2 regions of the Listeria grayi genome follow, and region 1 is predicted to be linked to the other one. Evidence: riboswitches for the same ligand, from Rfam matches in the RefSeq annotation. Region 1 holds a riboswitch; the other holds the start of a gene.

Region 1 (16,571 bases):
ATAACGGCGCCGAGTCCGCAGCTCACGGCAATCAGCAAGGCCGTTTTGCGTTTGATTCGTCTTAAATATGTACGAATGCTTTGTGTCACATCGTATTTGGATTTTAATTGTTCGATCTCGCCAGTTGCAAGCTCTACTGTCACACTCGCAAGCATTTCGTGCGCTTCGATTTCTTTGATATTGGTCATGTAATCAAGCGATTTTGCAAAGAGATAGTCGCCTGTGTACATAGCAATGTGATTTCCCCAGCGCGATTTGATGGTTTCCCGGCCGCGCCTCAAGCTTGCATTGTCCACCACATCATCATGAACGATCGATGCCATATGTATCAATTCTACAGCTACAGCTGCGTATTTCATTTTACTTTGATCGGGCTTTTCGGTAAGCCGGGCTGTCAAACATACAAATAACGGCCGAATCCGCTTCCCGCCTGCTTCCAAAAGGTGCAAAGCAGAGGCAGTAGTCGTTTCTGCTTCTGCACTAATGATTGCTTGCTTCAGCTCATGATTGATCATGTCCATGTCTTTTTCAATATTCGGATATAGAAAATTCAATTTCATGCTTGTCACCTATTGTTCCTTCTTTTTAAACCCAAAATGTGTCGCACTTGCGCCGCCGCTGTGCGAAATATATCTGACGTAGGAAAAGCCCGCTTCTTGGAACATTTCCGCTAATTTTTTCATGTCCGGGAAGTGGCGGGTCGATTCTTGCAACCAGCTGTACTCATTATAGCTTTTTGCAAATAATTTTCCAAATACCGGCATGACGAAACGGAAATAACCGTTAAACAATTGCTTCCAGCCAGGGATCGTCGGATGAGAAGTGTCTAAGCAAGCGAACTGGCCGCCTGGTTTCAATACACGGTAGATTTCCTGCAAGACTTGCATGTAGTCCGGTACGTTTCTCAGTCCAAATCCGATCGTCACGTAGTCAAAGCTATTGTCTTCAAAAGGTAGTTCCATAGCATTGCCGTGTAATAATGCCACATTCTCGTAGCCTAATGCTGCTACTTTTTCCCTGCCGACTTCCAGCATATTCTCGCTGAAATCCAGCCCGGTGACGTGCCCTTTGCTTCCGACAGCTTCCCGCATCTGGATCGACCAGTCTGCTGTTCCGCAACAAACGTCAAGCACAGCTGCGCCAGGTTTTACACGCATCAATTCCATCGTTTTTTTGCGCCATTTGACATGCAGTTTGAAGCTGATCAAACTATTCATACGGTCATATTCCGGAGATATTTTTTCAAATACTTGATGTACCTTTTCTTCTTTCGATTGCGTCATCACTGAATCCCTCTCTTTCTTATGCTGCTAGAAGTTCTTTAATCCTGATCACCAGTTTGGCTGACAGCGCGCTGCTTGTCAAACTGCCGCTTACTTCTGCTTTGACCGTATTGATGATTTCCCCAAGCCAGATCGCAAATGTCGCCTGACCTGTCTTGGCAAAATAACCGTGGTCATATGCGCCGACAAGACGAGAAGTATTCGTGGTTTCATATAACTGCCGCTCTAGCAACAGCCGTTTCAAGAGCAAAGTCTGCTTCGCAATGTGAAGAAACGCTTCTTCATTTCCGAAGTATTCTGCAAATCGCAAGGTGATCGCAGCGTTAGACTTGATAAGTTCTTCTAAAAATTCTTCATCCGTTGCCACATGCAGCTGATAAATATTCGTTTTGGCAGCATTGGTTTCTTCGACGCCCTTTTGGATCGCTTGGATCAAATCGATCTTTCCTTGACTTGCCAATGTCCGATAATACAAAGCGCTAAAATAATCTCCCGCTAACACAACAAGTTCCCGTTCTTCTTCTTTGAGGGGAAATTCGGCATTCGGCTCGTCGATCGTTTCATGCGTATCATGTGCTAAAATCACATACAATACGGCTTCAATAATCGCTCGTTTCTGATCCTCATCCTTTACATCCTGGATAGCCTCTTGAAGCCAAAGTAATTGGTCTTTATCTAACTCCGGCAGCAGATTATGCTTTTCTAAAAAGCGGATAATCTTCGGATCGGTAATCAATTGCTTTGCCCCCTCTTGCTTCGTATGTTCAGCTTGATATATCATCATTTATTCCCCTTTGTCCATAAATCCAATGTTTTAATTATAGCACAAAGACCTGCTCAGGGCTTCTATCAGCCTTTGATCAGCGACATAACTTCGCTTCTTAATTTATCGTCATTTCGAAAAGCACCGCGTACGGCGCTTGTGATTGTCTTTGTTCCCGGTTTATTGACACCGCGGATCGTCATACACATATGTTCCGCTTCAATGATCACCATCACACCAAGCGGTTTTAATTTTTCCATCATGATCTCTGCTACGGTCGTGGTGATGCGTTCCTGCAATTGAGGACGTTTACTGACATCATCGACTACCCGTGCTAGTTTGCTAAGTCCGGCAACACGACCGTGCTGTGGAAGGTAAGCTACATGAGCTACGCCATAAAACGGAACTAAATGATGCTCGCACATGGAAGAAAAACGAATATCTTTTACAAGTACTAATTCTTCATGCTGTTCTTCAAATACAGTATTGAAATGAACAGAAGGATCTTGATGCAGCCCTGCAAAAATTTCTTCATACATGCGAGCTACACGCATCGGTGTATCTAATAAGCCTTCGCGCTCTGGATTTTCACCCACCGCTTCTAAAATCATTTTTACTGCTTCAGCAATCTTATCTTTATCCATGATAACTCCCCTTTACTCCAGCGTCTCTACTTTGTATATCTTAACACAGGCTGATAGTTTGGTAAATCTTATTTGCTTACTGCTGGCATCAAAAAAAGCTTGTCAAAAACAATTAGCCAATCACTAATCTGTTTTTGACAAGCTGAAACCCCCGCTTAAAAAGCGAGGGTTTTGTATGCTTAAAGGTCTATGTAAATTATTTAACAGCTTCTTTAAGCGCTTTACCAGGTTTGAATGCTGGTACTTTACTTGCTGGAATGTCGATTTCTTCTTTTGTACGAGGGTTGCGTCCTTTACGAGCCGCACGTTCACGTACTTCGAAGTTACCGAATCCAATCAATTGAACTTTTTCACCTTTAGATAAAGAAGTTTGAATTGTTTCGAATACAGCTTCCACTGCTTTCGCTGCGTCTTTTTTAGATAGATCTGCAAGCTCAGCAACGTTGTTTACTAAATCAGTTTTGTTAGCCATGTCCTTGTTCACCTCCTTCACAGAATATACCATATTAGTTGACTGAGTTCCCTCTATCTTCATAGAAAGAAAATGAGAAAAACAGTTAAAATGGCTTGATTACTATATCTATCAGTAATTCTGATAAAAGATTATCACATAATCCTTAGAACTGCAAGGATTTACCTGTATTTATCCTAAAAAACCGCAATTTTAAACAAAAAATCAATTTTTTGTACACAAAATCGCTTGTGTCAAAGATAGAAAGCGCTTTTTTATCGACTAGAAACCTACTTTATTTGTTAAAATCTTCGGCTTCTTTTTTCTTTTCGCGACCCATTAATTGATCAACAGCTTCACGCGCATTTTTCTCTTCAAATAAGATCTTGTAGATCGCATCGGTGATCGGCATATCAATGTCCAAACGTTCCGCCCACTGTTTGACAGCACGTGCGGTTCTAACACCTTCAACGACCATTCCCATTTTGTCCAGCACATCAGCCAGGCGTTCGCCTTTACCAAGCATATTCCCGGCACGCCAATTACGCGAGTGGCTGCTGGTACACGTAACGATCAGATCACCGATACCAGTCAAACCGTAGAAAGTCTGCGGATCAGAACCGACTGCGACTCCTAAGCGAGTTATCTCTGCCATGCCACGCGTCATCAAAGCCGCTTTGGCATTGTCGCCGTAGCCAAGCCCGTCAGAAATACCGGCACCTAATGCAATAATATTTTTTAAAGCGCCGCCGATCTCCGCACCGATAACGTCAGCATTCGTATAGATCCGCATATTCGCATTCAAGAAAGCATCTTGCACGAATTCTGCTTCTTTCAGCTGACTGCTGCTGGCACATAATGTCGTTGGGTGGCGCAATGCCACTTCCTCCGCATGGCTTGGCCCAGAAAGCACTACCACTGCCTGACGCTTCTCTGCACGGATCTCTTCTTCAATAACTTCGCTCATTCGTAAATTCGTATCAGGTTCGATACCTTTACTTACATGGACGATGATTTTCGGTTCTGTCAGTTGATCGTTGACTTGCTTACAAACTTCACGCATTGCGCTAGTTGGTATTGCCAAGACAACAATGGCTGCATCCGTTAATGCTTCTTGCAAGTCAAGTGTTGCCTTGACTTCATTCGGAAGTAAGATTTCTTTCAAGTAATGCTCATTTGTATGCGACTTGTTGATTTCATCCACGGTGCGAGCATTATTTCCCCAAATAATCGGCTTTTTACCATTATCTGCAAGTACCATCGCAAGTGCTGTTCCCCAGCTTCCTGCGCCTAATACGGCAACCTTATTTGTAGCATTCATGGCGATCCCTCCTTATTTCCTTTTTCGAGCGATTACGCGGATCGGTGTACCTTCAAACGAGAATGTATCACGGATTCGGTTTTCTAAAAAGCGCTCATAAGAAAAGTGCATCAATTCCGGTTCATTTACAAATACCACAAATACAGGAGGCTTGACCGCCACTTGTGTGGTGTAGAAAATCTTGAGACGTTTGCCTTTATCCATTGGTGATGGATTCATCGCGACCGCATCACTGATAATATCATTCAGCATGCTGGATTGTACACGCAAGGAATGGTTTTCACTCACTTGATTGATGATCGGGAATAAATTGGTCAAGCGCTGTTTTGTTTTCGCCGATACATATACGATCGGTGCATAAGAAAGGAACAAGAATTGTTCGCGAATATCTGTCTCAAATGCCTTCATCGTTTTTTCATCTTTTTCGATAGCGTCCCACTTGTTGACAACGATAACGATCGCACGTCCTGCATCATGCGCATAGCCAGCGATTTTCTTATCTTGTTCACGGATACCTTCTTCCGCATTTAAAACGACTAAAACAACATCACTGCGTTCGATCGCCCGCATTGCTCTGAGGACACTGTATTTCTCAGTTCCTTCATAAACTTTACCACGTTTCCGCATTCCCGCTGTATCGATCATGATATATTCTTGATCATCATAAATATAAGACGTATCGATCGCATCACGCGTTGTTCCGGCAATGTCAGAAACAATTACCCGCTCTTCGCCGAGCAGTGCATTCAAAATAGACGATTTGCCGACATTTGGGCGACCAATCAAACTGAATTTAATGATATCGTCATCTTCTTCCACTTCATCTTCCGCAGGGAAATGTTTGCGGACCTCATCTAATAGATCCCCAAGTCCCAGACCGTGTGAACCGGAAATCGGAAATGGCTCCCCGAATCCTAACGAATAAAAATCATATATCTGCGTACGCATTTCTGGATTATCTACTTTATTGATTGCCAAAACAACCGGTTTTTGCGAACGGTATAAAATTTTAGCAACTTGTTCATCTGCATCTGTTACGCCTTCTCTACCATTGGTAATGAAGATAATAACATCCGCTTCATCAATTGCGATTTCTGCTTGCGCTCTGATTTGGTCTAAAAACGGTTCATCCGACAAATCAATACCACCTGTATCAATGATATTGAAATCTTTTCCTAACCATTCTGCAGAATTATAGATCCGATCCCGCGTTACGCCCGGAACATCCTCTACAATAGAAATACGTTCACCTACAATACGATTAAAAATAGTCGATTTCCCAACATTTGGGCGACCAACGATAGCAACTACTGGTTTTACCATGATCTCACCTTCTTTTTTCTTCCTGTTTATCAAACTTTCTTTAGTTTATCAGTAAAGCCGCACTCTGGCAATGGTTATTATGGACCGATACCGAAAAACAGCCAAGTAATGATTGATAGAATCAGTACTTGGCTGTTGTTTCACTTACGAAAAATCATTATTCATTTTCTTTATTTTGAATGTTTTTCAGCTGGTCACCGATGATATCGCTCATTTGGAAGCCGGTGCTCTCTTCTGGCAATTCGTATTCTGGTTCGGCATCCGGATCTTCTTGTAATGCTTTGATGCTCAAAGAAAGTCGTTTCTCGTCCAAGTTGACATCTAGAACTTTCACTTCCACTTCTTGGCCTTCTTTTAGAACTTCTTGCGGCGTTCCGATGTGTTTATGCGCGATTTGCGAAATATGCACAAGCCCTTCCACGCCGGGAGCTACTTCTACGAATGCACCAAAAGATACTAAACGAACGACTTTACCAGACAATACGCTGCCAGCAGGCATTTTTTCTGCGATATCGTCCCACGGTCCAGGTAATGTTTCTTTGATGGATAAAGAAATACGTTCATTTGCTTTATCGACGCTAAGCACTTTGACTTTCACTTCTTGGCCTTCTTCAAGGACTTCGCTTGGCTTATCGATATGGCTATAAGAGATTTGCGATACATGCACAAGTCCGTCTACACCGCCAAGGTCGACAAAAGCACCAAAATCAGCTAGGCGTGCTACTTTTCCAGTCAAGACATCATTTTCGTGGATTTTTTCTAAAACTTCTTTTTTCTGTTCTAATTTTGCTTCTTCTAAAACGACACGGTGGCTCAAGATAACACGGTTATTTTCCGGCTCGAATTCCACGACTTTGAAAGTAAGAGTCTTTCCTTTATAATCGGAAAAATCTTCTACAAAACGGTCTTCTACTAAAGAGGCAGGGACAAATGCACGGATGCCTAGGTCCACTACGAGGCCGCCTTTGACAACGTCGCTTACTTCCGCTTCAAAGACTTCACCGCTCTCAAACTTAGCACGAACATCATCGGCTGCTTGCAGGGCATCTACTTTGCGTTTAGACAGTACAAGTAAATCCTCTTCAACTTTTGTTACGACCAAATCTAATGTATCACCAGTAGAAACGATATCAGAAGCATTTTCTACATGGACATTGGAAAGTTCACTGATCGGAACTACACCGTCTAGTTTGCTATCTGGGATCCCAACATAGACTTGTTTCTCTTCCACACTTGAAACAGTCCCAGTAAGTCGGTCTCCTTCTTTGAAATTTTTCACTTCTACGTTCTCTAATTCTTCAGACATAGGTAGTCCTCCTTCATTCGTTTATCGAATTTAGGACTTTCTTGGTGCAATCGGATAGAAGTAGCTGGGAGTTCGTGTTTACCTGTGTATTTAGGAATAAAATAACGATTGATACTACCTGTCGCTAGCCTTCGATTCCAAAGAAAATCCTAGAGAAAAAACAAAATCTCTCCCTTCTAACTTGCTACAATTCAAGGCTTTTGTCAAGTTTTTTCTAAGCTGTCTTTAGGGAAAACAGGTCGAGAAAAGCGCTGTGGAGTCATAAAAAAACAGTCTTTTAGCAAGACTGTCCCTTTTATCTGCGAAAAAACTTCTGATCGCGTGTATTATTTAATTTTTCATTCAAGCAATTTTCTGCTGCGCTAGCTCGAAGATTTTCCCAGCTACTTCATCGATCGACATTGAAGTCGTATCCAGCTCGATCGCATCGTCTGCTTTTTTCAGCGGTGAATGTTCTCTTGTGTAATCTAAATGGTCGCGTGCTTCGATCTCTTTTTTCAGCTGTTCGATATCTTCTTCAAAGCCCTTACGCTTATTTTCTTTATAGCGGCGTTCTGCTCGTTCTTCGACGCTCGCCAGTAAAAAGATCTTCAGTTCTGCATGCGGCAAGACCGCTGTCCCGATGTCGCGGCCGTCCATCACGATACCGCCTTCTTCTGCTAATTGATGCTGCAGTTTTTGCAAGGCAGTCCGAATAGAAAGGTGCGCAGCTACGATCGACACATGATTAGTTACTTCCGCCTTACGAATGACTTCGGTCACATTTTCTCCATTTATGTAAACTTGTTGTACTCTGCCTGGCTCAAATGTGATCGTACTTTTTTCCAGCAAAGCATGGATCGCTTTTTCGTCTTCGTAATCCAAGTTGTTTTGAAAGGCTAAATAGGTGACTGCACGATACATAGCTCCCGTATCGATATATACAAATCCTAATTTTTTAGCAACTATTTTTGCTACTGTACTTTTTCCAGCTGCCGCCGGTCCGTCAATTGCGATACAAATTTTTTTACTCATGATCGGTTCCTTTCTCATCTAAAGTTCTTTTGACTGATCTCTTCTTTTGCTGCCAACAAGACAGCTAATTTCATGCGCGCTTTTTTACTGTCATAATCTTTTCCCAGTATAACACCACGGTTATATAAATCAAAGGTGCTTCCTTCATAATCGTAAGTCGTGTAAACATTGCCTTCTTCCGCACTTGTCGTGATAACGACGGGAACACCGGCATCTAATGCACGGATGATCGCCGGCATCATTTTCGGTGCGACTTGCCCGCGTCCGACGCCTTCCAGCACGATTCCTGCCACATGATTGTCAAGCGCAGCATCGATAAACATACCGTCTGCTTCCAGATAACATTTTATCACAACGACTTGCGGCAAGGACAAATGGATATCATAGCATTCATGTTCGACCGGCTTTTGGTAAACAAAAACCTGATCATTATCAATGATACCTAAGTAACCAAAACCAAAGGCGCTGAAACCTTGGATATTGGAGGCATGCACTTTTTTGACATATCGTGCGGTAAAGATCCGTTCATTGAAAACAACAACGGTTCCAGCATCTTTAAGAACCGGCTCACAAGCTGTATAGATCGCGTGCCGAATATTGACATAAGCATCTGTCCCGGGTTCGTCCGGGGCCCGCTGTGATCCTGTAACTACGACCGGGCGGCTGTCAGTGATCGCTAAGTCAAGAAAGTACGCCGTTTCTTCTAAAGAATCAGTACCGTGGGTCACTACAATACCGTCATAAGCCTCATCCATATAGATCGTTTCGATCAATTGCTTCAACGCGATCAGATCATCAAATGTAATATGCATCGATGGTAATTGAAAAGTGGAATAAATATCGATTTGGATTTCTGTCGGCAGCTCACAAAGTGCCGCCAGTTCTTCGCCGGAGAGTTCTCCCGACGCCAGCTTTCCTGACATCGTCTTCTTGCTGGCGATCGTTCCTCCAGTTGTTATTAGCGCTACTTTTGCCATTTTCTTCCTCCTTTACAAGGCGAAAGAGTCTAAGCAGCTCTTTTCAAAAGCAATGCTTAGCCTCTTTCTTAAAATGATTTATTTAGGGATCACAAGGGTCGTTCCAACCGGTACGCTATCTCCCGACAATCCATTTGCTTGTTTGATCTTTGCTACGCCACTACTTGCTCCGGCGCTTCCGTACGCTGCTCTGGCGATACTATACAATGTATCTCCTGCTGCGACAGTATGAGAGGTAGCTACTTGCTGTTTTTCTTTCTCTGCCTGTTGTTCTTTTTCAGCTTTTTCTTTGGCTGCTTGCTCTTTTTGGGCTTGTTCCTTTGCCGCCTGTTCTTTTTGCGCTTGCTCTTTGGCTGCCTGTTCTTGCTTCGCTTTTTCTGCGGCTGCTTGCTCTTTAGCTTTTTGGTCTTTTTCTTTTTTCTCTGCGGCAGCTTTCTCAGCTTTGGCTTTTTCTGCTTTTTTCTTTGCTGCATCTTCTTTGGCTTTCTTGTCAGCTTTTTCCTTTGCTGCCTTGGCCTTTTGTTCCTTCTCCGCTGCTGCCTGTTGTTTATCTTCTTTATTACTTGATGAAGCAACGCTGACTTTATTTTCTTCCTGCTTGACAGGATCATCATTATTATGCGTATTTAAAACAATCACAGTGACGATAACGATCACAAGCGGTATCGATATTAAAAAAATCATTAGCATATTCAAAAACGGGTAGCGAAAGAAGGACTTCTTTCGAGTTCGGCGGCTATCGCTCCGGGACAACATGGGCGGCTCGTTATTGAATTCATCTTTCTCTTCGTCCGAATACTCCCATTTGTAATCCTCTGGCTCTCGGTATTCATGTTTCTTTTTACGCGCCATTGAAGTTTTCCTCCTTTGGTAAAATATGAATCATTCCTTTTGCGCATACTTATATGTAGGCAGGAGTCGAAATCTCCTTGCAATAATTATACACATTTTTGTAATATACAACAATAGAAAAAAAGGAATTTCATGCGTTTTCATCGAGATTAGTTCTTAGGTCGCAGGAAAGATTTTCATCGCAACAAGTACGTCAGGTAATCTTCCCAGGTCTTTTGCGGTTTTGATGTCGCCTTCTCTTCAGAGCCGAAAAAGGCATCTAGAGAAGCTCCATCATTGTCGCAACATTCATTCGGAGCTGTTTCTACTTCATTTTCCCCAAAGTAATCCGTCAAAAACCTCCGCCGGCAAGTTTTTGTTTCGATGAAATTTTTCATTTGTTTTAGGTTATTCAATTTCCATACTTGCCGGCTCTGGATCTGCTGATTTATCTCTGCAGCAGTCAGCCCGCTTCGTGCATAATAATTTAAAAACCGCTGCTGCTGATCAGGCAAAGAAGCACGTTCCTTATCAGATAGAGAGAGCAGTGCCGGATCAGGTAGATCCCGATCTAATAATTGCGCTTGGATAAATTCGTCACCGGCAGCATAAAGCAACAGCGCGGCACTTGGATCACCATCCCGACCCGCACGTCCGATCTCCTGCAGATACGCTTCGATATCAGCTGGCATATGATAATGGATCACATAGCGGATGTCCGCTTTATCGATCCCCATTCCAAAGGCACTCGTTGCACAGATCACCGCAAGTTGTCCGCTGACGAACTGCTGCTGGATCGTGATCCGGTCTTCGATCTCCATTTCGCCATGATAAAATGCAGCCTGCATCCCAAATTCTCGGCTTAACTCTTCCGCGATCTGCTGTGCGAGTTTTCGACTGGTAAAATAAATGATCCCCGGCGGTTTCAATTCTTGCAGCACTTGTATCAAGGCATCTTTTTTTGCTTTTGCAGAAGCATATTTTTGGACAAAAAGTGCAATATTTTCACGGTTGACGGAATAAATGATCTCCTCCCCGGAAGTGAGTTCCAATTGTTTCCAAATATCTGCCCGTACTTTTGCTGTTGCCGTAGCAGTCAACACTAATGTCAATAGCTCGCCCGCTTCCCGTCTGAATTTACCGAGTTCCAGGTAATCCGGGCGAAAATCGTGTCCCCACTGCGAGATGCAATGCGCTTCATCCACTACAAAAAGCCCGATTTTGATTCGCAAGAGTGCGCTTCTCACTTCTGGGTTACCAAGCATTTCCGGCGATAGGAAAATAAATTTATAGGCAGCCAGATCGCGGATCACCTGCTCTTTTTCTTCCCAATTCAAAAAACTGTTTAATGCAGTGACCCGTTTTTCTCCATATGCTTTCATCCGTTCCACTTGATCCTGCATCAGTGAGAGCAGCGGCGAGACAATGAGGACAGCCCCCTCTGATAAGTAGCCAGCCAGCTGATAGCAGACCGTTTTCCCGGTTCCTGTCGGCAGCATCGCGAAGCAGTTTTTATTCGCTAGGATCGTCTCGATGACTTCCTTTTGTCCAGGGCGAAAAGAAGGATAACCTAAATAGCGTTGCAATGCTTGTTCTAGTTCCATCAATTCCCCTTCCTTTCCTTGCTTACCACCGCCAGCCGGATCTGATAATAGCTAAGCTGCGGGTAAACTTCCTTGATTGCTTTCAATTGTATGTAATTGCCTTGTTTGATTGCCGCGATCGTTGTTTCATCGGGCAGACCCGGTACCTCCAGATCTTCAAAAGTTGCCCGTAATTCGACAAAATGATCATGGATCGTACTTTCTTTAAGTCTTCGGCGGCTAGCCAATTCCTCCACGGAAATCGTTTTTTTATCTAAGGTGCGAAAGAACTGGAACGTTTTGGTTGCCGATTGTGTCAGTGTACTGCTCCGTGTTGGCAAAAGCGGGGTAAGCACCGGAAATCGTTCTGGCGAAACTTCTAATTGTTCCACAACAAGATGGATCTGTTCCAACCAGTCAAAATAAACATCCCAGCTGCTTTTCCCGTTTTCCTGAGCTAATTGTTGCATCGTCAGCCCCATCCATTCTCCCCCAGAAAATTGACGAACGATTGCTTCTGGTGACAGTGCCGGCGGAAAAAGCCGAAATAATAGTTCCATTTCAGCGTAAAGTTGCTGCCGTAACTGTAACTTATCGCCGCTTTGCAGCTGTGAGGCGAGCCAGCGCTTGATATGTGTCTGAACGTAGGCATCCCGCACCACTGGCAAGTAATGTTCCTTACGATGTTTCCAGTTACTGGTGACTTGTACCGCTAATTTCCACGCAGAAAAAAAGAGAATCCCGCGCGCCGTGTAAGTAAAATCCTTGTAGTTCCGCTTGGCAAAACGATTTTCCTCATGATTTTTGATTTCATAGCCTTGTGCTGTTTCTATAACAACACCCGCATCCACCAAGTGGCGAAGGCGTGTTTGCAATTGTTCTGATTTCAATGTCGGTGTCAATCCAAAAAAACGTTCCATCCGAAAAAGGTGAATATCTTGAACAGCTTGACCCGTTCGCTTACCTGTCATGATCGCATAAATAAAAGGAACTTTTCTTGGCGTAGTAAAGCCATTTAAAAGCATGATTAAATAATTGTCTAATTGATCCACTGTGCGTTCACCACCTGCCCCTATCATATCATAGAAACACGTGTTCTACAGCAATTTTCTGTTTTGTGGTATACTACCTTGTAGAAAAGGAGGAGCTGCTATGCCGAAATACGTTTGTGTGGATAAAGAAACCTGTATTGCCTGCGGTGCCTGCGCCCTTCATGCCCCTGAGATATTTGACTATGACGACGACGGTATCGCCTATTCGATGCTTGACAATAATCAAGGAAATTCTAAGATCCCGGAAAAGTGGCTAGAAAATGCAGAAATTGCAGAAGAAGCCTGCCCTTCTTTATCGATCCAGATCGCGGATGAGCCTTTTCAACATAAGTAAAAGCAGTGCTAATAACTAGCACTGCTTTTACTTATTTTTTATGTTTGTAAGCTCGTTTGCTTTTTTCTTTCGGCGAACGGTTACGTAAGATCCAAGGCTCCAAATAATTATATAGGATAAAGAAAATAACGCTGACGATCACACCTTTTAAGAGGTTAAAGGGGATAATAGAGTACGTAATAAGCGCTGTGATATCTACATTCTTAGGCAGACCGCCAATCTTGATATAAAATGGCAATAAGATAAAGTAATTAAACAAACACATAACCACCGTTATCGATATCGTCGCAAGTCCCGATGAAATCGCGAGAACGCGCTTTGATTGATAATAGCGGAATAAATAATAAATCGGAAAAACAAAGCTTAGTCCGGACAGAAAATTCGCAAATTCACCAATTGGCACACCAGCGATTCCTCCCGAAAACATAAACCATAAAACATTTTTCAAAAGCTCGATCAAGATCGCAGCTAGCGGACCAAACATAAACGCGCCAACCAATGCAGCGATATCGCTAAAATCAAGTTTCAAAAATGGTGCACTAGGCAAGATCGGAAATTCGATCACCATCAGCAAAAAGCCGATCGTGCTCAGTACGGCAACACTAACAAACGTTTTCAATGAATAATTTTTCATCAACCTATTCTCCTTTGATGTCCATCCAAAGAAAAGGAAGACGGCAGCTTTTTTACTTGATCCAATAAAAATCCCCTAACCAAAATAAGTTAGGGGAGAACAGACGAATATTCTAAAAAAGGCATAGCCAAAGAACATTGCGCAAGCAAAAAAGCTTACTGCCTACATCTTCTCCCATCCAGACTATACTGTCGGTCCTGGAATCACACCAGAGTCACCCGCAAAAAATGCGGATCGTGGACTATTACCACCGGTCGGGAATTACACCCTGCCCCGAAGATGAACGATATTTAATTTCTACATTATTTTATCATATTTTTAAAAATTAGCAAGCACGTTATTCCAGCCACGGTAATTCTGTACTCAAAGAAGCTGCCAGCGCCTTGCTCTGCTTCACGCGTTCCTTACGAGCTAAGCTGCGCGCCTCTGCCCCGGCATGGATTCGTTTTTCTTCATCCGATTGTGGGATCACACTGGCTACTTCTACGGAACGACCTTCTTCATTCAGCGCTACAAATGTTAAGAAAGAAGTCGCCGCCAGATAGCGTTCGCCTGTTTTCAAGTTTTCGGCGATCACTTTGACAAAAATCTCCATGGAACTTCTTCCGGTTGAGGAAACATAGGCTTCTAAACAAACCGAATGGTCGTTCTTGATTGGATTCAAAAAATCCACGGAGTCTGTAGAAGCTGTGACGATATCTGTCCGGCAGTGTCTCGAAGCACAGATCGAAGCAGCATCATCGATATAGGTCATCAGACGGCCACCAAACAGTGTATTATGATTATTGGTATCTTGCGGGAATACCCGGCTTGTTTTTACTACTAATGATTCTCGGCAAAATTTCGGTTCTATTTTACTCAATTGTATTCTCTCCATTCATTTGTAAAGGTAATTGGATAATAAAGGAAGATCCTTTTCCAAGCACACTTTCTACTTTGATATAACCACCGTGGGCATCCACGATATTTTTAACGATCGCCAGTCCGATCCCGGTTCCTTTTGTTTCGCCTCGAATGCGGGCTTTATCTGCTTTGTAAAAACGCTCAAAGAGATAGGGGATATCGGCTTCGCTTATCCCAGCACCATTATCTTGGATCGCGATCTTGATCCGGTCTTCCAGTTTTTCTAGCTGAACAGTGACTTTCCCCTCGTGCCCTTCCCGGCCGGTGTGCTGGATCGCATTCATGATCAAATTGATAAACACCTGTTCCATGCGATCCTGGTCAAAGAAATATGGGATATCCGCTGGTGCTGAAGATACTGCTAGGCTCACATGATTTTCTTCGGCCAATACTTGGAGGTTAGCCGTTACCTTATTCGCAAGCGCAGTGAGCGAACCTGCTTTTTTATCTAAATTAGTGAAGCCCGCTTCCATCCGCGCCAGATCCAGCATTTCGTTGACCAAGCGGCCGATCCGGAGCGATTCTTCATAAATGATCTCCGCAAATGCCCGCACTTCTTCTTCATTCTGCGCCACACCATCAATAATCGCTTCACTGTAACCTTGGAGCATCGAGATCGGTGTCCGCAATTCATGCGAAACATTATTGACAAAATCCGTCTTCATTTTTTCCAAACGGCGTTCTTCCGTCATATCCCGTAAAACCACCACGATACTACGGATGATCGTGCCATCATAAAGCAATGTCAAGATCGCGACATAAGTTTTATCATCAACAGTCAACTCGCCTGTTACTTCTTGCTTTTCCTCGACTGCCTTAGCGATCAGCTCAGAAAGAACGGGCGGAACCAAGACGCGTGTTTCGTTTTCGCTGGAGAAAAACCAATGATGCAGAAATTCTTCTGCTGGTGGATTACTTAGTATGATCGTTTGCTCCACATCGAATTTGATAACTGCATCCGCCATGCCGATCAAAACGTTGGAAAACTGTTCCTTCTCTTGCTGCAAGGCACCGATGTTTCCTTGTAACTGCTTCGACATCTCTTGCAGTGCATATCCTAGTTCGCCGATCTCATCATGTGTATACGGCGGGATCTTTGCGTGAAAATTCCCTTTTGCCATCTCTTTAGCTGCCTTCCGCATTTGATTGAGCGGCACCACCATACGGGAAGAAAATAAAAATGAGATAAAGGTGGTGATAATGATTGCTACAATAATGCTTAGTACGATCGAGTTTACAGCAGTACGATTCAATTTGACGATATCATCATAGAACTTATAAACATAGATCGTTCCTACTTTATCATTCGGAAGTGCAAACCGTTTCGCTGTCAATTCGACAGACATGGTCTGTTTGTTTACTTTAAAGTCATATTTTGTGTTGATTTTTCCATCGCTTTTCAGTTGCTGATCGATTTTTTTATCGGTCACCAGCTGATTTACTTGCTTCTCAGTCAGCGATTTTTTTGTCGGGCTTCGATAGACGCGTTCGCCATTTTCAAATATAAGGACACCGATATTATCTTCTAATAAGTGCATCGCTGATTCATCAGCTGTATTCTGACGTACGACTTCGCCATTCTGCTTCATAAAACTTGTCAACTTATTGGCGATTTCGATATTGAGCTTTTCTGCCCGATCAATGTTCGTCTTCTCGTACATGACAGCAATGACCAAACCGCTGATAGAAAGGACCCCGATCAACAATAAGATGATAGTGCTCCAAATTTTCCAAACAATGCTGCCTCTGAGTTTCATCTAGTCGTCCTCCTCCATAGAAAAAAACTGCCTGTTTTCAATAACAAGCAGTCTGTAATCAATCGTCTGGTACTCCTAGCTTATAACCTAATCCCCATACGGTGACTATCATTTTCCCTGCTTCTTCGGAAATATCATACAATTTTTCGCGTAGTCGCTTCACATGCGTATCGATCGTACGCAGATCGCCGACAAAATCATACCGCCAAATTTCTTTCAGCAACGCTTCCCGGCTGTGTACACGTTCGGGTGTCCGCGCCATGAAATATAGCAGATCATATTCTTTCGGAGTCAGGTTTACTTTTTCACCATTAATGGTTACCAGATGGGACTCGTTATCAATGGTAAGGTTTGGAAAAGTGATCGTATCGCCGATTGAAAGAAGTGTGTCTTTG
Region 2 (16,571 bases), 980 kb from region 1:
TGAGGAAGTCGCTAGCAGTTACTTTTTGTGCGGGATTCTTATGTATGCTCGCCATTATGTTGATGGCACAAACCGAGCCACATGCGCCGCTGATGGCCATTATTTTTGAAGTGCTGTCCGCGTTCGGAACCTGCGGACTGTCATTAGGACTAACGCCAGATCTAAGTGTGGCTGGTAAGATCATCATTATTATACTGATGTTTATTGGCCGGATCGGGATCTTGTATTCCTTGCTTTCGTTCCGCAATAAGAACCTGCCGAAAAATGCGATTCGTTTGCCGAAAGAAAAGATCATTACAGGCTGATAAGAGCAATAGGATCCCTATAGAAAAAGAAATACCCCCGCTCTTTATTATAAAAGAGCGGGGGTTAGTCATGCTTATGACGACGGAGTAACTTAATAACTTTGTTTTTGAAATCGACCTGCCCACTTAGTGAACATATTTCTGATTTTTGAAAAACGGAGTTCGATGACTGGTTGAACGATCGTCGTTACTACTTTACTCGATAAAATGATGGTCAATCCAAGTGAAATAGCCATTAGCAAGAAAATCGTCTGCAATTTGTAATCGACGGTTTGAACGGAGCCTTCTCTAAATAATTTAATGAAGAAACCGTGTAATAGGTATACATATAAGGTATTTTTCCCCCATTTTGTAAAGAAGAGCTGTCTTTTCGGCACGAAGCTGAAAAAGGCGCTGATCGAAGCAAAGGAAATCGCATAGACGAAGAGACGAATGAAAACACCTAAAGTGCGATTATCGAGAAAATTGGCGTAAGGTTTAGAACCTAAGAACCAGTTTTCATTCAAAGCAGGGTGAGCGATGATAAAACTTACAATCGCTATAATTACACCAGCACCGATCCATTTAGCCAGTTTTGTTTGTAAATACTGGAAGTGCTGTTTGGTCAAATAAAAGCCAGCTAAAAAGAATGGGAAGAAGACAAATGTTCTTGATAGACTCAGATAGCCGTCAATTTGATCAAAGTAACCTGCCACTAAGCCGAGAACGATCGCAATTGGCATCGCGTAACGGGCAGATAGTTTGGCAAAGCCGATCAGCATGATATTCCAAAAGAATAAGCTGAGTAGGAACCAAAGCGACCATTCCGGTGCGAATAACTGGATCGAAAAGCTGCTCTTGCCAAGTAAAAAATAATAGAAAATACTATAAATACATTGGAAGAAGACATACGGTAAAATAAGCTTTTTCATTGTTTTTGTGATATAGCCAGGTTTCCGGAAGTTTTTGGCAAAAAAACCGGAAATCAAGATGAAGGCTGGCATATGAAAAGTGTACACATAAATATAAAGCACACGAATGCTGGCATATTCTGTAATATAACTTTGCATCAGATGTCCAAAAACAACTAAAAAAATCAAAATAAATTTTGCATTATCAAAGTAGCTGTCACGACCTTTGACTGGGGTAGTAGTTGGCATGAAAATCACCACGCTATCCTTTCTATTTAGGTTCTAGTATAGTAGTAAATACCCTGCTTCGTGTAACAAATAACCGACATTACAATGACAGTTTAGTAAAGAAGAAGCAAAACTTTGTAATGTTTTCTGAAAAAAGGAGTTGACTTTTTTCAAATTTGTCGCCATAATCGTAGGTAATTGAATATCATTTCTTCGGGGCAGGGTGTAATTCCCGACCGACGGTGACAGCTTCCTTTTGGTAGCTGAAGTCCGTGACCCGCATTAATTTGCGGTTGATCTAGTGGAAATCTGGAACCGACAGTGAAAGTCTGGATGGGAGAAGAAGCACGTGCGATTTTGTAAGGAGATCGTTTTTTTACCAGTGCAATAAACAAGGGGGAAGTTTACCTTTTATTTGCTGCTGTGTAAGTTTCTTTGTGTTGAAATTTGGAGCCCTGCCATTTTGGTGGGGCTTTTTTATGTATAAAGGGGTGAAAAGAGTTTTGGATAAACATGAAAAATGGATGGCAATCGCTATAAAAGAAGCGAGGAAAGGACGTGGAAAAACGTATAAAAATCCGTTGGTCGGTGCTGTTATCGTCAAAGCAGACCGTTTGATCGGAAAAGGTTATCACGCCAGCTATGGAGACGTCCATGCAGAAGTGAACGCCTTTCAAAATGTTTCCAACCCCGAAGAAACGAAGCATTCAAGTATCTATGTCACCTTGGAACCATGCGCTCATCATGGCAAACAGCCACCCTGCTGCGAAAAAATCGTGGAAATGGGGATCGAGCATGTTTACGTGGCACAGTTAGATTCCAATCCGCTAGTTCGCGGGAAAGGTGTTGCCTATTTGGAAGCACATGGAATCAAAGTGACTATAGGTGTTTTAGAGAAAGAAGCAGAGCAGCTGAATCCAGCTTTTCATTTCTTTCATCGTCATCGCCGTCCGCTTGTTACTTTGAAACAAGCCGTCACCATCGATGGCAAAACTAACAGCTCAGCGGCTAGCCGCACATATTTGACGGATGAAAAGACGAGCGAAGATGTACAGCAACTGCGAATGGGATCTCAAGCGATTCTGGTCGGCAGTGAAACAGTTCTGATCGATGATCCTGCACTTACGATTCGAAGTAACGTTGTGCCTTATCCGCCCGTACGCATCGTGCTCGACAGACGCGGACGGACAGTGGATCAAAAGTTCCAGCTTTGGCGCGATGGTCTCGCAGAAACATGGCTTTTTACAGGCAACGAGCCAGATATTAGTTTCGCAGAACATGTCCGTGTCTTTGTTGACCCGGACTGGACAATTGAAAAGGTGATCCGCATTTTAGCGGAAGAAGGAATTCAATCTCTTTGTGTAGAGGGTGGCGCAGCAATACATGATGCCTTTTTAGCAGCTGGCAAAGTCGATCGGATCGTAAGTTATGTTGCTCCTTACTTACTGGGAGGAAATGCTCGTCCAGCTGTAGCAAGCAAGAGACAAACAGACGCTTTGACGGCATTTGAGCTTAGCCATGTAGAACAATTGAAAGAAGATGTGAAGTTAGTGTATCACAGAAGGGAGGCAGACAAATGTTTACCGGAATCATCGGAGCGATCGGTAAGATCACTCAGGTAAAACAGACCCATCAAACTATCGTGATTGGTGTGGCGGCGCCAGAACCATTTTTGGAAAACTATAAAATCGGCGACAGTATGGCCGTGAATGGTGTATGCCTGACTGCAATTTCCATTACGGCCAATAGTTTCCAAGCAGACGTGATGCCAGAAACATTTCGCGCTACTAATTTAAGCCGCTTGCAGATCGGATCGCCAGTCAATCTTGAACGAGCACTACCTTTAAACGGCAGATTGGAAGGGCACCTGGTAGCAGGGCATGTCGATGCAACTGCGAAAATCGAACGAATCTGGCAAGAGGAGAATGCGATTCGCTATCAATTTGTATTTCCTGCTTCTTTAGCAAATGAGATCGTTCGCAAGGGTTCCGTTGCTATCGATGGGACAAGTTTGACGATCATTGATGTAGCTGGAACAACTTTTTCCGTTGGTTTGATTCCGCATTCGCAAGCAACGACTATTTTAGCAAACAAAAAAGTTGGTGAGCTTGTCAACATCGAAACAGATCTGGTTGCCAAATATCTTTTAAAGGAGCAGTCTGGGAATTCGCTATTGACTGCTAAGTATTTACAAGAACATGGATTTTGAAGGAGGAAAGAAGGATGAATCATAAAGTAGAGCAAGCGCTGCAAGCATTGCAAGCTGGAAAACTGGTCATTGTCATGGATGATGAAGACCGGGAAAGCGAAGGAGATCTAGTCGGCATCAGTCAGTTTGCAACTCCGGGAACCGTTAATTTTATGACAACTTATGCACGTGGGCTGATTTGTGTGCCTTTAGCCAAAGAATTGGCGGAAGAATGGGATTTGCAGCCAATGACAGGACATAATACAGATAAGTTCGGGACCAATTTTACCATCAGCGTGGACCATCGCTCCACCTCAACAGGAATTTCCGCATTTGACCGCGCAGCAACGATCCAAGCGTTGGGAAATAAACAGACCACAGCAGCAGACTTTTATCGGCCAGGGCATATTTTTCCGCTGATTGCTGAAACTGGCGGGGTTTTAAAGCGGCGTGGACATACAGAAGCAGCGGTAGATCTGGCTCGCTTAGCAGGCGCAGTACCGGCGGGGTACATCTGCGAGATCTTAAATCCGGATGGCACGATGGCAAGACGAGCAACGTTAGAAAAATTGGCAGAAGAGTGGGGATTGATAATGATAACGATAGATGATATTGTTCGCTACCGCCAATTAGAAGACACGCCAGTAGAATCCGAAGTAACGGTCAGCTTGCCTACAGCTTATGGCAATTTCTCCTTAGAAGCATTTACGTCATTAGATGACGGTCAATTGCAGTTATTAGTATCAAAAGGAAAACTGGATACCGACGAGCCACTGCTAGTCCGCTTGCATTCAGAATGTTTGACAGGTGACGTCCTTGGATCGCACCGTTGCGACTGCGGGGAACAACTTGAAAAAGCGCTAGCGACGATAGAGAAAGCTGGTCGCGGGGCTGTCCTGTATTTGCGCCAAGAGGGTCGGGGTATCGGGCTTTTGAATAAACTAAAAGCGTATGCCCTACAAGAAAATGGCTATGATACTTACGATGCCAATGTACATCTTGGCTTTGCTCCAGATAGCCGGGAATATCACAATGCGGCGGCGATTTTAAAAGAAAAAGGAATTCGCCAAGTAAGACTGATGACGAATAATCCGGAAAAGGTACAGGCTTTAGAAGACATGGGGATCGAAGTTGTCGAAAGAGTTCCACTTGAAGTAGGGATTTATCCGGAAAATAGTAAGTACTTAACAACAAAAGCAGAAAAATTTCATCATTTATTGCACATAGAAAATGGAGGAGAAGTAAAATGACAGTTTATGAAGGTATGTACGATGGTAAAGGGTTAAAAATTGCAATTGTAGTAGCGCGCTTTAATGAGTTTATCACTTCTAAATTATTAGCAGGTGCATTGGACACATTGAAACGGCATGGCGTTTCGGAAGAAGATATTCAAGTGATCTGGGTACCAGGTGCATTCGAGATTCCACTAGCTGCTCAAGTGATCAGTAAGAAAAAAGAAATCGACGGAGTTATCACTTTAGGCGCGGTCATTCGTGGGGCAACGACGCATTATGACTATGTCTGCAGCGAAGTTTCAAAAGGTGTGGCGAATGTGGGGTTGGCAAGCGGGATGCCAGTTATCTTCGGTGTCCTTACAACGGAAACTATTGAACAGGCGATAGAACGGGCTGGAACGAAAGCTGGAAACAAAGGCTCAGAATCAGCAATGGGTGTGCTGGAAATGACGAATTTGATAAAAGCGATCGGCTAACTAAAAAAACGCGGAAAAGAATATCTCTTTTCCGCGTTTTTTGTTTTATTAAGCCATTACTTGTTGTTTTACAACGATTTTACCAGTTTCATCGACATCTGCTTGTAAAGCTTTTGCTTCGGGTTCATCGATCAAAATATCAGCAATGTTGTCTTCCAATTGTTCTTGGATCGTTCTACGAAGTGGTCGAGCACCGAACTTACTGTCGTAACCAAGATCGATCAGTTTTTCTTTTGCTGCGTCTGTCACATCGATCGTTACTTCTTCGTCTGCTAACATGGTATTTAAGTCTGCCAGCATCAAGTTGACGATTTCAAGGAGATTATCTTTTTCAAGCTGGTTGAATTCAACGACACTGTCGAGACGGTTCAAGAATTCTGGTTTAAAGAAGTAGCCGAGCTTATCCAGTGAATCACTGTCTTTTTCGGATTGTTTTTCTTTCAACATCGTAAAGCCGACAGAAGCCTCTTTATCGACTGTTCCTGCGTTGCTTGTCATAATAATAACGGTATCTTTGAAACTTACGGTCCTACCTTGAGAATCGGTTAGGCGACCGTCTTCCAAGATTTGCAAGAACATGTGTTGGACATCTGGATGTGCTTTCTCGATTTCATCCAGTAGCAGAATGCTATAAGGATGACGGCGGATCTTCTCGGTCAATTGACCAGCTTCATCGTGACCAACATAGCCTGGAGGTGAACCAATCAGCTTAGCAACGCTGTGTTTTTCCATATATTCACTCATATCTAGTCTGATCATCGCTTCTTCTGTACCAAACAATTCTTTTGCAAGCGTACGTCCTAACTCGGTTTTACCTACACCAGTAGGTCCAACGAATAGGAAGGAACCTATCGGCCGGTTTTTTTGTTTCAAGCCGACCCGGCTGCGGCGGATCGCTTTTGCTACTTTGCCAACAGCTTGTTTTTGGCCAATAACTTTTTCATTCAAATGTGCTTCTAAATGTTTCATTTTAGATTGTTCTTCGGCTTGTAGTTGACCAACTGGAATACCAGTTTTTTCTTCAATAATAGCTTGGATATCAGCGACTTGGATGACCGGACGTTCAGAAATACCAGCGGCTGTTTTATTTTCGGAGAGACGTGTGATCTCATCACGGATATTAGCTGCTTTTTCATAGTCTTCGTTTTGCAATGCTTGTGTCTTTTCTTTTTCCAAGCGTTCGACGCGTTCGCTGACTGTTTTTTCGTCTAAACGTTCGACAGACAGATTATAGCGGGCACCAACCTCGTCCATTAGGTCAATTGCTTTATCTGGCAGTTGACGGTCTTGGATATAGCGTACGCTCAAGTTGACAGCGGCATCGAGGCTTTCTTTCGAATAAGCGACTTCATGATAATCCTCATAACGTTCTTTTAAGCCGTTCAAGATCGTGATCGTGTCAGCGGCACTTGGTTCGTCGACCGTTACAGGCTGGAAGCGCCGTTCCAAAGCAGCATCTTTCTCGATTTGACGGTATTCTTTCAAGGTTGTCGCACCGACCATTTGTATGTCACCGCGTGCTAATGCTGGTTTTAGAATGTTACCAGCATCCATCGAACCTTCTGCGGAGCCAGCACCTACGATCGTGTGGACTTCGTCAATGAAGAGGATCGTATTGGTCTGATCTTGCAGTTCTTGGATCAATTGTTTCATTTTTTCTTCAAACTGTCCGCGGATCCCAGTACCAGATACTAAGGAAGCCACATCGAGCAAGATGATTTCTTTGTCTAATAATTTCGTCGGGACTTTTTTATCTGCAATCGCAATTGCTAGACCTTCGACAACAGCCGTTTTACCTACACCTGGTTCACCGATCAAAACAGGATTGTTTTTTGTACGGCGGTTAAGAATCTCGATCACACGTTTGATTTCCTTATCGCGGCCAATCACCGGATCTAGTTTGTTTTCACGTGCCATCGCTGTAAGATTTGTTCCATATTGACCTAAAAGGCCGCCGCCATTCCCAGCTGTTTGGGTTTGAACCGTGGATTGTGGTCTGCCTCCAGATTGGAAGTCGTTCCTTTGATTAGCATTATTGAGGCCGCCCAATTGACGGAAAATATCGTCAAAAGGAGAGTTGCCTGAAAATGGATTAGTTTGATTTTTAACTGTTTGATAGCAGTCTTGGCATAACGGTATTTCTTGTTTTTGACCATTGATGTTCATATATAACTGTATCGTTGCTTGATTTTGTTTACAATTTTCGCATAGCATAAAGTTCCCTCCTCTATAAATAGTGGAATTGATCAAAGCGCTTGTTGACTTTGACTAACTTTGACCTTATGGCTATAGTATACACTGACCTATTTTGACTTTCAAGTGTTTTGCTCAAAAAAAAAGAACATTTCCACGGAAATAGAAAATGTCCTTTTTAAGTTACTCAAACTCAATCTCATAAATCGATTCATCTAAACTATCGAGTATCTCATTTGCTTCTATATAATTGATCCATTCCTTTTTTGGCTCAGAGGAACTAGCTTTTACGAGCGGCTTAATGCGGCTATAAATCGTTTTGAGAAGGTCTGTCCACATGTTGTTCACGGCGCGCTGGATTTTTTCTTCTTTCCAACGTTTTGCAGGGGCTCTTCGTCGGTTTTTTACATTTTGGTATTCTGTCGCATTGACTACAAACGTTTCTCGCGATTGTAAGTGGTTGTCCATATACTCCATAAATTCAGTGAAATTCAAGTTAATATCTCCTAGCTCTCGTATAGTATTTGACTACGCCTTGTTACATTCTCCATAAACGTTATAGAGCTGGAATTGGTATTTTTGACAAATAAAAAAGCCGGAATTCCTTTTTATTGGCTGCTTCAAGTATAACATGAGGGGAGAGATATGAATACTCTTTTTGATTTTTATAGAACGATTTGCGAAAAGACACAAAAAAGACATTTTTCTGTTATCGAAAAATGTCTTTCTTTTTATGTAATACAAAAATTGTATCACTGACAGTTCGGCTGTTAGTATAGCGGTAAAGCTACTAATAACAGGAAGATGAAGGTTAAGTGCGATAAGTAGGTAAGGATAACGCTTTTCCTAAATTGATATAGTAGATTCCATACTAAGGAAGCAACGAAAATACTGACGACAACAGCGATACTTTTGCTGACACACATAAATAATGCCAGGATCGCGGCGCTGATAATCGCGGCGATGATCGGGTGGAAATAATGATTTAACCGCTCTAAAACAAAACCGCGCCAAAATATTTCTTCTCCCGGAACGATGATGAAAATGAGTAATAGCCATATTAATAGGGAGTCGGTCGAATATTTGGCGAATGCGCTTTTAACGGATAGATCCAATCCACCTGGAAGGACCTTGAAGAGGATGGCGCCAATATAAAAGACGACATAGAGAGCAATACCGGATACAATACCTAGAAATAGGTTTTTTGTAAAAGATGATTTCTTTTCTAGATCCTCATTAAAAATAACGAAGCTCATTAAAAATAACGTACAAGCTCCATATAAATACCAAAATGCACCACGATAATGGTAAGTAAGCGCAATTAGGAGCGCACAAAGTATAAACCCAGCGATGAGTTTATAGTCTATCTTGTTGCTTTTCAAAAATCTTACACCTCTTTAATCATAGAACTTATAATCATTTAATACTTTAATCGAAAAAAAGTTTTTTAGCAAACTTTATAACTATTTTATTGTAACATGACTGAGCTGCGAATATCATGAGAGTTCTCTCATTTATATAGCATTCAGATGGGATTTATGATAGACTGTAGAATGCAAAATAATAATTTACCTATCTAAATTAAAGGTGGAAACAGAAAAATGACGGAAAAAGTGGTAATTTCTCACGTATCCAAGCAGTATGAACTAGTGAAGACCAAAAGCGACAAGATAAAAGCGATGTTTTTCCCAAAGGATCGCTCGAAATTCTGGGCACTGCGGGATGTCAATTTGAGAATCGGCGATGGAGAGACAGTTGGTTTAGTTGGAACAAATGGTTCAGGTAAATCAACACTATCCAACATTATTTCAGGTGTTATTATCCCTACGACAGGGAAGGTGGAAGTGAATGGCGAGACTTCGCTGATCGCGATCGCCGCAGGGTTAAAAGGTAATTTATCAGGACTTGACAACATTCGGTTGAAGCTTTTGATGAGTGGGATGCGCAACAAAGAGATCGACAAACTACTCCCTAGTATCATTGAATTTGCAGATATCGGCGACTTTATCACGCAACCGATCAAAAATTATTCCAGTGGGATGAAATCTAGATTAGGATTCGCGATCTCGGTGCATACGGATCCGGATATTTTGATCATTGATGAAGCATTATCTGTTGGGGACCAAACTTTCTATCAAAAATGTATTGATAAGATGATGGAATTCAAGGCGCAAGGGAAAACGATCATTTTTGTCAGCCACTCACTTAGCCAAGTGAAAAAGCTGTGTGATCGAATTGTGTGGATGCACTATGGTACGGTACGGGAAGACGGTCCGTCAGAAGAAGTAGCAGATCACTATGATGCCTTTGTAAAAGAATTTAATAAAAAATCAAAAAAAGAGAAAAAAGCGTATATCAAGAAATTCCGTGAAGAACAAAAAAACGGTGAGGGTATGAGCAGGGGAATGAAGCGAGCACCGGCACAAAAGAAAAATGTCAGCTCCTATTTCTTTGGCGCATTATTGCTAGCACTTACGATGTTCTTTGGCTATTGCGTTGCAGCAGATAAATCTTTTGTTTCCGTTTTAGGATTTTCTGATTCAAAACCAGCTGTTCATGATAAAGTAAAGCCAAAGCAAGCAGAGAAAAAGAAAAAAGCGGCTCCCAAATCGAAAAAAGAAGAAAAAGCAAAATCACAGACTGAGACTTATGAAGTCCAAGCAGGCGACACACTTACTGCTATCGCTCAAAAGTACTATAAAGAAGGCGAAGTTGCAGCAGGTGTAGAAAAAATCATGACCGCGAATAATTTGCAAGACGGAAATATTCATGTCGGTCAAAGTATCAAAATACCGAAGTAGCAAAATGAGCAAATTTGGCACTAGCTGATTTGCTCATTTTTAAAAGGGCGAAAGGGAAATATAGCGAAGCAGGAGAGGATTCAATGCTTGAAAAAATTTATAAATTTCTACTATGGATATATATTTTCTGGTTTTTGATTAATATCTGCTTGATCACTTTTCATGTGACACCCCCGCATTTGACAACCTTGCATTCTTTATTCTTAGTATTGACGGGGATATTTGCGCTCGTTTTTTTCATTATGCAATATGGAACGGGGCTTGGTCTAGCAATGATCAGTCTGGTGTTTATTGTGAGTGTCTCGATCGAGTGGATGCAGCTTAGTTTCACAGAACAGAATTACGCGGCGCATTTTGGCCTGGATATCTATGGCGTACCAATAACATTCGGCTTTATTTGGATCGGGATGATCGCTGGGACGCACATTATTGCCAGAGAGATCACGCTGAAAATCAGCATCGACTGGCTGCGCGGTGGTATCTACTCGATCATCGCTGCAACCATGGTCATGATATTTGAAGTTTTGATCCAGCCGATCTCGATGCAGTCGAAAAATCTGTTGGCGTTAGGGAATGGTATTACCGTCTTGCAATTATCGGACTTTATCAATTGGTGGTTGCTCGGTTTTATTCTGCATTTATTGATTTTCTTTATCCTGAGTTTGACGGATAAGTGGGGGAAATTGAAATATCCAGATCTGAAGTTAGAGCTCGTGATCGTTTATTGGATCATTATTGCCTTTTTCGTGTTCCTCTCGCTTTACATTGATCTGTGGTCATCGATTGCGATCATTATTGGCGCAAATGCGTTATTTACGTTATGTTTTTATATCAGTTTAGATAAAGAAGAAAAGCAGACATGAAAAAACAGGAATCGAGATTATCCTCGGTTCCTGTTTTATTGCTTTTTACACCATATTCTTTTTGTTTTACGATTCATCTGAGGAAGAAGCTGAGTGAATGATTTTATAATTCTTATGATTGACAACAGTTTTTTCATCGACATCAAGATCGTTAAAGTTTTCCATGTAAGTCAAATCTACTATAACTGAATTTTCGTTCAATTTTTCTACGATTCCAGTTAATCCATTTTTAAACTCGATTATATCTCCAACCTGTGCTTTTGTCATCATTACCACTCCTCCGAATTTCACTTCCTGCTGCTTCCTTTTTGAAAAAGTGCTTATTAAAGTTCAGTTTGCACTATTTCGATTTAAAAAGCAACTATAACCCTTTCGATTTTGGGAATTTAAATTGTGAATAAAAGCGCAATCCTAGGTATATGAGCGCCTCCATTACCTAAAACGGTTGCACAAAGTTGATTTGCTTACATGTTTTCTCAAAAAAACATGTAAAAAAAGTTGTGAGGACACTAAAAACATGGTATGCTTTTTAATTGAGAGATAGTCTTTTATACTGATTATTTTTGGTCTAAAAGGTTACTAAATAAATTTCTTTATGAAGGAGAATGTTAATATGGAACAAGCAAGTTTTGTAGTAATCGATGAAACAGGTATTCACGCTCGCCCCGCAACACTTTTAGTGCAAGCAGCTAGCAAATATAGCTCGGATGTACAAATTGAGTATACTGGTAAAAAAGTAAACCTTAAATCTATCATGGGCGTTATGTCTTTAGGTATTGGCAAAGGTGCTGACATTACTATCTATACAGATGGTAGCGACGAAAAAGAAGCAATCGAAGGACTAACTGAAGTGCTGAAGAAAGAAGGCTTGGCTGAATAATGGCTAAAGAGTTGAAAGGTATCGCAGCTTCTGATGGGATTGCAATTGCGAAAGCTTATCTACTCGTGGAACCTGATCTTTCTTTTGAAAAATCAGAGGTGGCTGATGTTGAAAGTGAAGTAAAACGTTTTCAAGATGCAGTTGCAATTTCGAAACAAGAGTTAGAAAAGATTCGTAATAAAGCAGCTGAAGATTTAGGTGAAGATAAAGCACAGATTTTTGATGCACATCTTTTAGTACTTAACGATCCTGAATTGGTAGGACCAATTGAAGAAGCGATCAAATCGAGCAATGTAAACGCTGAATCTGCACTACATGATACAACGGATACATTTATCGCAATGTTTGAAGGAATGGACAACGAATATATGCGTGAACGCGCAGCTGATATTCGTGACGTACGTAAGCGGGTACTTTCCCACTTATTAGGTGTTTCTATTCCAAATCCTTCTCTGATTGACGAAGAAGTTGTTGTTGTGGCAGAGGACTTAACTCCTTCTGATACAGCACAATTGAACCGCAATTTCGTGAAGGGCTTTGTAACAGACATTGGCGGACGTACATCACATTCCGCTATTATGGCTCGTTCGCTTGAAATTCCTGCGATCGTGGGAACAAAAGAAGTAACGCATCATGTAGCAAAAAATGATATGGTGATCATCGATGGCCTTGAAGGTAACGTGATCATCCATCCAACAGAAGAACAATTAGCACATTACCGTAAAGTACAAACAGATTTTGCTGCACAGCAAGCAGAATGGGAAAAGCTTAAAAATGAAAAAACGGTCTCTAAAGACGGTGTTCATGTTGAGCTTGCAGCAAATATCGGTACTCCAACGGACTTGACTGGCGTTATTGCTAACGGCGGAGAAGCTGTCGGTCTATACCGTACAGAATTCTTATATATGGGTCGTGACAACTTCCCGACTGAAGAAGAACAATTTGAAGCTTACAAAGCAGTTCTTTCCGGCATGGAAGGAAAATCTGTTGTTGTTCGTACACTTGATATCGGTGGAGATAAAACACTCCCTTATTTAGACTTGCCGGAAGAAATGAACCCATTCTTGGGATTCCGTGCGATCCGTCTTTGCTTTGCAAACGAGGATCTATTCCGCACACAATTGCGCGCGTTACTCCGTGCTAGCATCTTTGGAAACCTTAAGATCATGTTCCCGATGATTGCTACTGTTGGCGAATTCCGCGATGCAAAGGCAATTTTAGAAGACGAAAAGAAAAAATTAATAGCTGATGGAGTAGAAGTTTCCGACTCTATCGAATTAGGTATCATGATCGAGATTCCTGCTGCGGCAGTTCTTGCTGATCAGTTTGCTAAAGAAGTTGATTTCTTCTCCATTGGAACAAATGACTTGATCCAATACACAATGGCAGCTGACCGCATGAACGAACGTGTTTCTTACCTATACCAACCGTATAACCCATCGATCTTACGTTTAGTTAAAAACGTGATCGATGCTTCTCACAAAGAAGGAAAATGGACTGGTATGTGTGGGGAGATGGCAGGTGATCAAACTGCAGTCCCATTGTTACTAGGACTAGGTTTAGATGAATTTTCGATGAGTGCTTCCAGCATTTTGAAATCTCGTTCTTTGCTTAAACGTTTAAACAAGAGCGATATGGAAAAATTAGCAGCAGAAGCATTGAACCAATCAACAGCTGAAGAAGTTGTTGCATTAGTTGAAAAATATACAGCAGAATAAATAATCTGTTAAAAGTGCGGACTCATTGGAGTTCGCACTTTTTTATTGTGTTATAAATTCTTATATGCTAATATAAACATATTAGTAGAAATTGATATAAGGAGGGCTTCTTGTGAACGAAAATGAATTGCGTTTAAAATTGATCCATGCGTTCTCTAATCCGATACGCATTCAAATTTTAGAATTATTGAAAGTTGAACCATTAAGTGTGGGTGAGATCGTCACACAAGTAAAAGGCACTCAATCAAATATCTCCCAGCACCTTGCTTGTTTGAGAGGCTGTGGCCTGGTAGAAAAAGAGAACATTGGCAAGTTTGTTTATTATAAAATCACCAATGATAAAATCAAAACGATGTTGGCGCTGCTAGACGGGATCGTTGCAGACATCCACACAGACTTAGAAACATGCGAATATGACATTGATTAAGGAGTGAAGCGACAATGACAGCAAATTACAAAAAGTTTTATCAAGTTACTGGCATGGACTGTTCATCATGTGCGAAGACAATTGAAAAAGGGCTGGCAAAACTTCCCGATATCAAAGCTGCTTCGGTACAATTCACTTCCGGGAAACTGGAAGTCGAAGCTGAAGACAAAGCAGCATTCACTGCAGTACCAAAACAAGTGGAGCGGCTTGGTTATGGAATAATAGATGCTGACATTCAAGCTGAGACTTTCCGAATTGACGGTATGGACTGTGGAAATTGCGCCAAAACGATTGAAAAAGGCATCCAGCAGTTAGCGGATGTCGAAAGTGCCGACGTCCAATTTGCTTCTGGGGAAATGGTTGTCAGACATACGACCACAGCAGAGATCATTGCTGATAAAGTGGCAAAGCTGGGCTATACGGCAACCTTAGCAAAAGAAGCTGAAACACACACAGAGAACTCGAAATGGCGGAAGCATGCACCGCTTTTGGCTGCTACTGTAGCGATTTTTGGTGGCTTCTTGGCTACATATCTTTTTCATGCACCAACCACAGCAGCAGTCTTTTTTCTACTCTGCTTAGCGATCAGCGGTTTTCATCCTGCTAAAAGCGCCATTTATGCGATCCGAGCAAGGTCACTGGATATGAATGTATTGATGTCCGCCGCTGCGATTGGAGCAGTTCTCATTGGAGAATGGTCAGAAGGCGCGACGGTAGTATGGTTATTTGCGATCGGCTCTTACTTGCAAAACCGTTCCATTGAAACCACCCGGACCTCACTTCGTAATTTAATGAAACTGACACCCGAAGAAGCGATCATTGTAGAAAATGGGGAAACAGTGAGTCGACCAATCAAAGCAGTCGCTATTGGGACGATCGTTTTAGTAAGGGCAGGCGACAAAATACCCTTAGATGGCATTATCCAGTTGGGCAACTCTTTCATAAATCAAGCGCCGATCACAGGCGAATCGATACCGGTAAGTAAACAGGCAGGAGATCAAGTTTTCGCTGGTACGATCAATGAAGAAGGGCTTTTGAAAATTCGCGTGACAAAAACAGCAGATCAAAGTACAATCGCCCAAATCATTCACTTAGTAGAAGAAGCGCAAGCGAAAAAGGCCCCTACAGAAGCTTTCATCGACAAGTTTGCAGCTATCTATACACCAATTGTATTCCTACTTGCTTTCGCTGTGATGATCGTGCCGCCACTGGCAGGCATCGGCAGCTGGAATGAATGGATCTATAAAGGGTTGGAACTGCTCGTTATCGCTTGTCCATGCGCCTTAGTGATTTCCACGCCAGTAGCGATCGTTTCTGCGATCGGACGGGCTGCATCGAACGGCGTGTTGGTAAAAGGTGGAACAGCGCTTGAAGCAGCAAGTAAAATTTCGGCGGTGGCATTCGATAAAACAGGGACACTGACTAAAGGAAAACCAAGAGTAACAGCGGTAGAAGTGTTTTCAGGCTCAGAAGAAACACTGCTCCAACTGGCTTACACGCTCGAACAATATTCTTCGCATCCACTAGCAGCTGCAATTTTAGCCGAAAGTGAAAAAAGAAGTCTACAGCCGTTGGACAGTGAAGATCATCGCAACCAAGTCGGCAACGGTGTGACCGCCATAATAGCGAACGAGCGTTATTTCGCCGGAAAGCCAGCTCATTATGAGGAAACTTTGACAGAAGTGCAGCGCCAGTATATCGAAGCTCAGAAACAAGCAGGACAGACAGTGATCGCAATTGGTACTTTGACAGAACTCATTGGGATCATCGGTGTCGCAGATGAGCTTCGTGAAGATCTTCCTACCATAATGAATAAATTAAATCTGCTAGGGATCAAAGAGAAAATGTTACTGACAGGCGATAATCAGCAGACGGCTGAAGTGATCGCAAAACAAGCAGCAATCGACCACGTATATGCAGAACTACTGCCCGCAGATAAAATGACCAGTATTGCAGCGATGCAGAAGAAAAACCATGTAGCTATGGTCGGCGATGGGATAAATGATGCTCCAGCTTTGGCAGCAGCAGATTTGGGAATAGCTGTCAAAGGCGCAGGAACAGATACAGCGATGGAAGCAGCAGATGTTGTTCTAATGGCAGAAAGTCTGGAAAAGTTACCTTTTGTATTTCGGCTAAGTAAGCGCACGATGCAGATCATCAAGCAAAATATCATTTCTGCGATCATCATAAAAGCATTAGCGTTCGCACTGGTTTTCCCAGGCTGGATGACACTTTGGATGGCGGTTTTAAGTGATTCAGGAGCTGCGGTACTTGTCGTACTGAATGCACTCCGTTTGGTACGAACAAAAGACTGAACATGGCTGAATGTTGAATTTCTGCTCAATAGCAAGGTATAATAAAAGAAAA

The links. A riboswitch is a leader RNA that binds a small molecule or an ion and turns the genes downstream of it on or off. The one in region 1 is predicted to bind FMN.
Region 2: it holds a riboswitch for FMN, as region 1 does, so the genes downstream of both, ribD (bifunctional diaminohydroxyphosphoribosylaminopyrimidine deaminase/5-amino-6-(5-phosphoribosylamino)uracil reductase RibD) here and EL241_RS04275 (ECF transporter S component) in region 1, are expected to answer to the same signal.

What each region holds. Positions count from the first base shown of each region.
Region 1 covers NZ_LR134483.1:896,738-913,308, reverse strand. Annotated here, with positions in the region: gene hepT (heptaprenyl diphosphate synthase component II) at 1-560, opposite strand, end outside; gene EL241_RS04340 (demethylmenaquinone methyltransferase) at 570-1,283, opposite strand; gene EL241_RS04335 (heptaprenyl diphosphate synthase component 1) at 1,303-2,067, opposite strand; gene folE (GTP cyclohydrolase I FolE) at 2,133-2,690, opposite strand; gene EL241_RS04325 (non-specific DNA-binding protein Hbs) at 2,887-3,195, opposite strand; gene EL241_RS04320 (NAD(P)H-dependent glycerol-3-phosphate dehydrogenase) at 3,437-4,462, opposite strand; gene der (ribosome biogenesis GTPase Der) at 4,475-5,785, opposite strand; gene rpsA (30S ribosomal protein S1) at 5,943-7,091, opposite strand; gene cmk ((d)CMP kinase) at 7,434-8,105, opposite strand; gene EL241_RS04300 (asparaginase) at 8,120-9,082, opposite strand; gene EL241_RS04295 (LysM peptidoglycan-binding domain-containing protein) at 9,161-9,934, opposite strand; gene EL241_RS04290 (RecQ family ATP-dependent DNA helicase) at 10,111-11,517, opposite strand; gene EL241_RS04285 (YpbB family protein) at 11,517-12,548, opposite strand; gene EL241_RS04280 (ferredoxin) at 12,649-12,882, shown strand; gene EL241_RS04275 (ECF transporter S component) at 12,914-13,516, opposite strand; FMN riboswitch at 13,679-13,801, opposite strand; gene EL241_RS04270 (acyl-CoA thioesterase) at 13,854-14,393, opposite strand; gene EL241_RS04265 (HAMP domain-containing sensor histidine kinase) at 14,371-16,176, opposite strand; gene EL241_RS04260 (response regulator transcription factor) at 16,235-16,571, opposite strand, start outside.
Region 2 covers NZ_LR134483.1:1,872,495-1,889,065, reverse strand. Annotated here, with positions in the region: gene EL241_RS09145 (TrkH family potassium uptake protein) at 1-305, shown strand, start outside; gene EL241_RS09140 (acyltransferase family protein) at 398-1,444, opposite strand; FMN riboswitch at 1,629-1,772, shown strand; gene ribD (bifunctional diaminohydroxyphosphoribosylaminopyrimidine deaminase/5-amino-6-(5-phosphoribosylamino)uracil reductase RibD) at 1,927-3,045, shown strand; gene EL241_RS09130 (riboflavin synthase) at 3,000-3,632, shown strand; gene EL241_RS09125 (bifunctional 3,4-dihydroxy-2-butanone-4-phosphate synthase/GTP cyclohydrolase II) at 3,647-4,861, shown strand; gene ribH (6,7-dimethyl-8-ribityllumazine synthase) at 4,858-5,322, shown strand; gene EL241_RS09115 (ATP-dependent Clp protease ATP-binding subunit) at 5,371-7,536, opposite strand; gene EL241_RS09110 (hypothetical protein) at 7,699-8,010, opposite strand; gene EL241_RS09105 (CPBP family glutamic-type intramembrane protease) at 8,286-8,897, opposite strand; partial or broken gene tagH (teichoic acids export ABC transporter ATP-binding subunit TagH) at 9,117-10,061, shown strand; gene EL241_RS09095 (membrane protein) at 10,400-11,179, shown strand; gene EL241_RS09090 (YkvS family protein) at 11,246-11,449, opposite strand; gene EL241_RS09085 (phosphocarrier protein HPr) at 11,793-12,059, shown strand; gene ptsP (phosphoenolpyruvate--protein phosphotransferase) at 12,059-13,777, shown strand; gene EL241_RS09075 (ArsR/SmtB family transcription factor) at 13,890-14,204, shown strand; gene EL241_RS09070 (heavy metal translocating P-type ATPase) at 14,219-16,519, shown strand.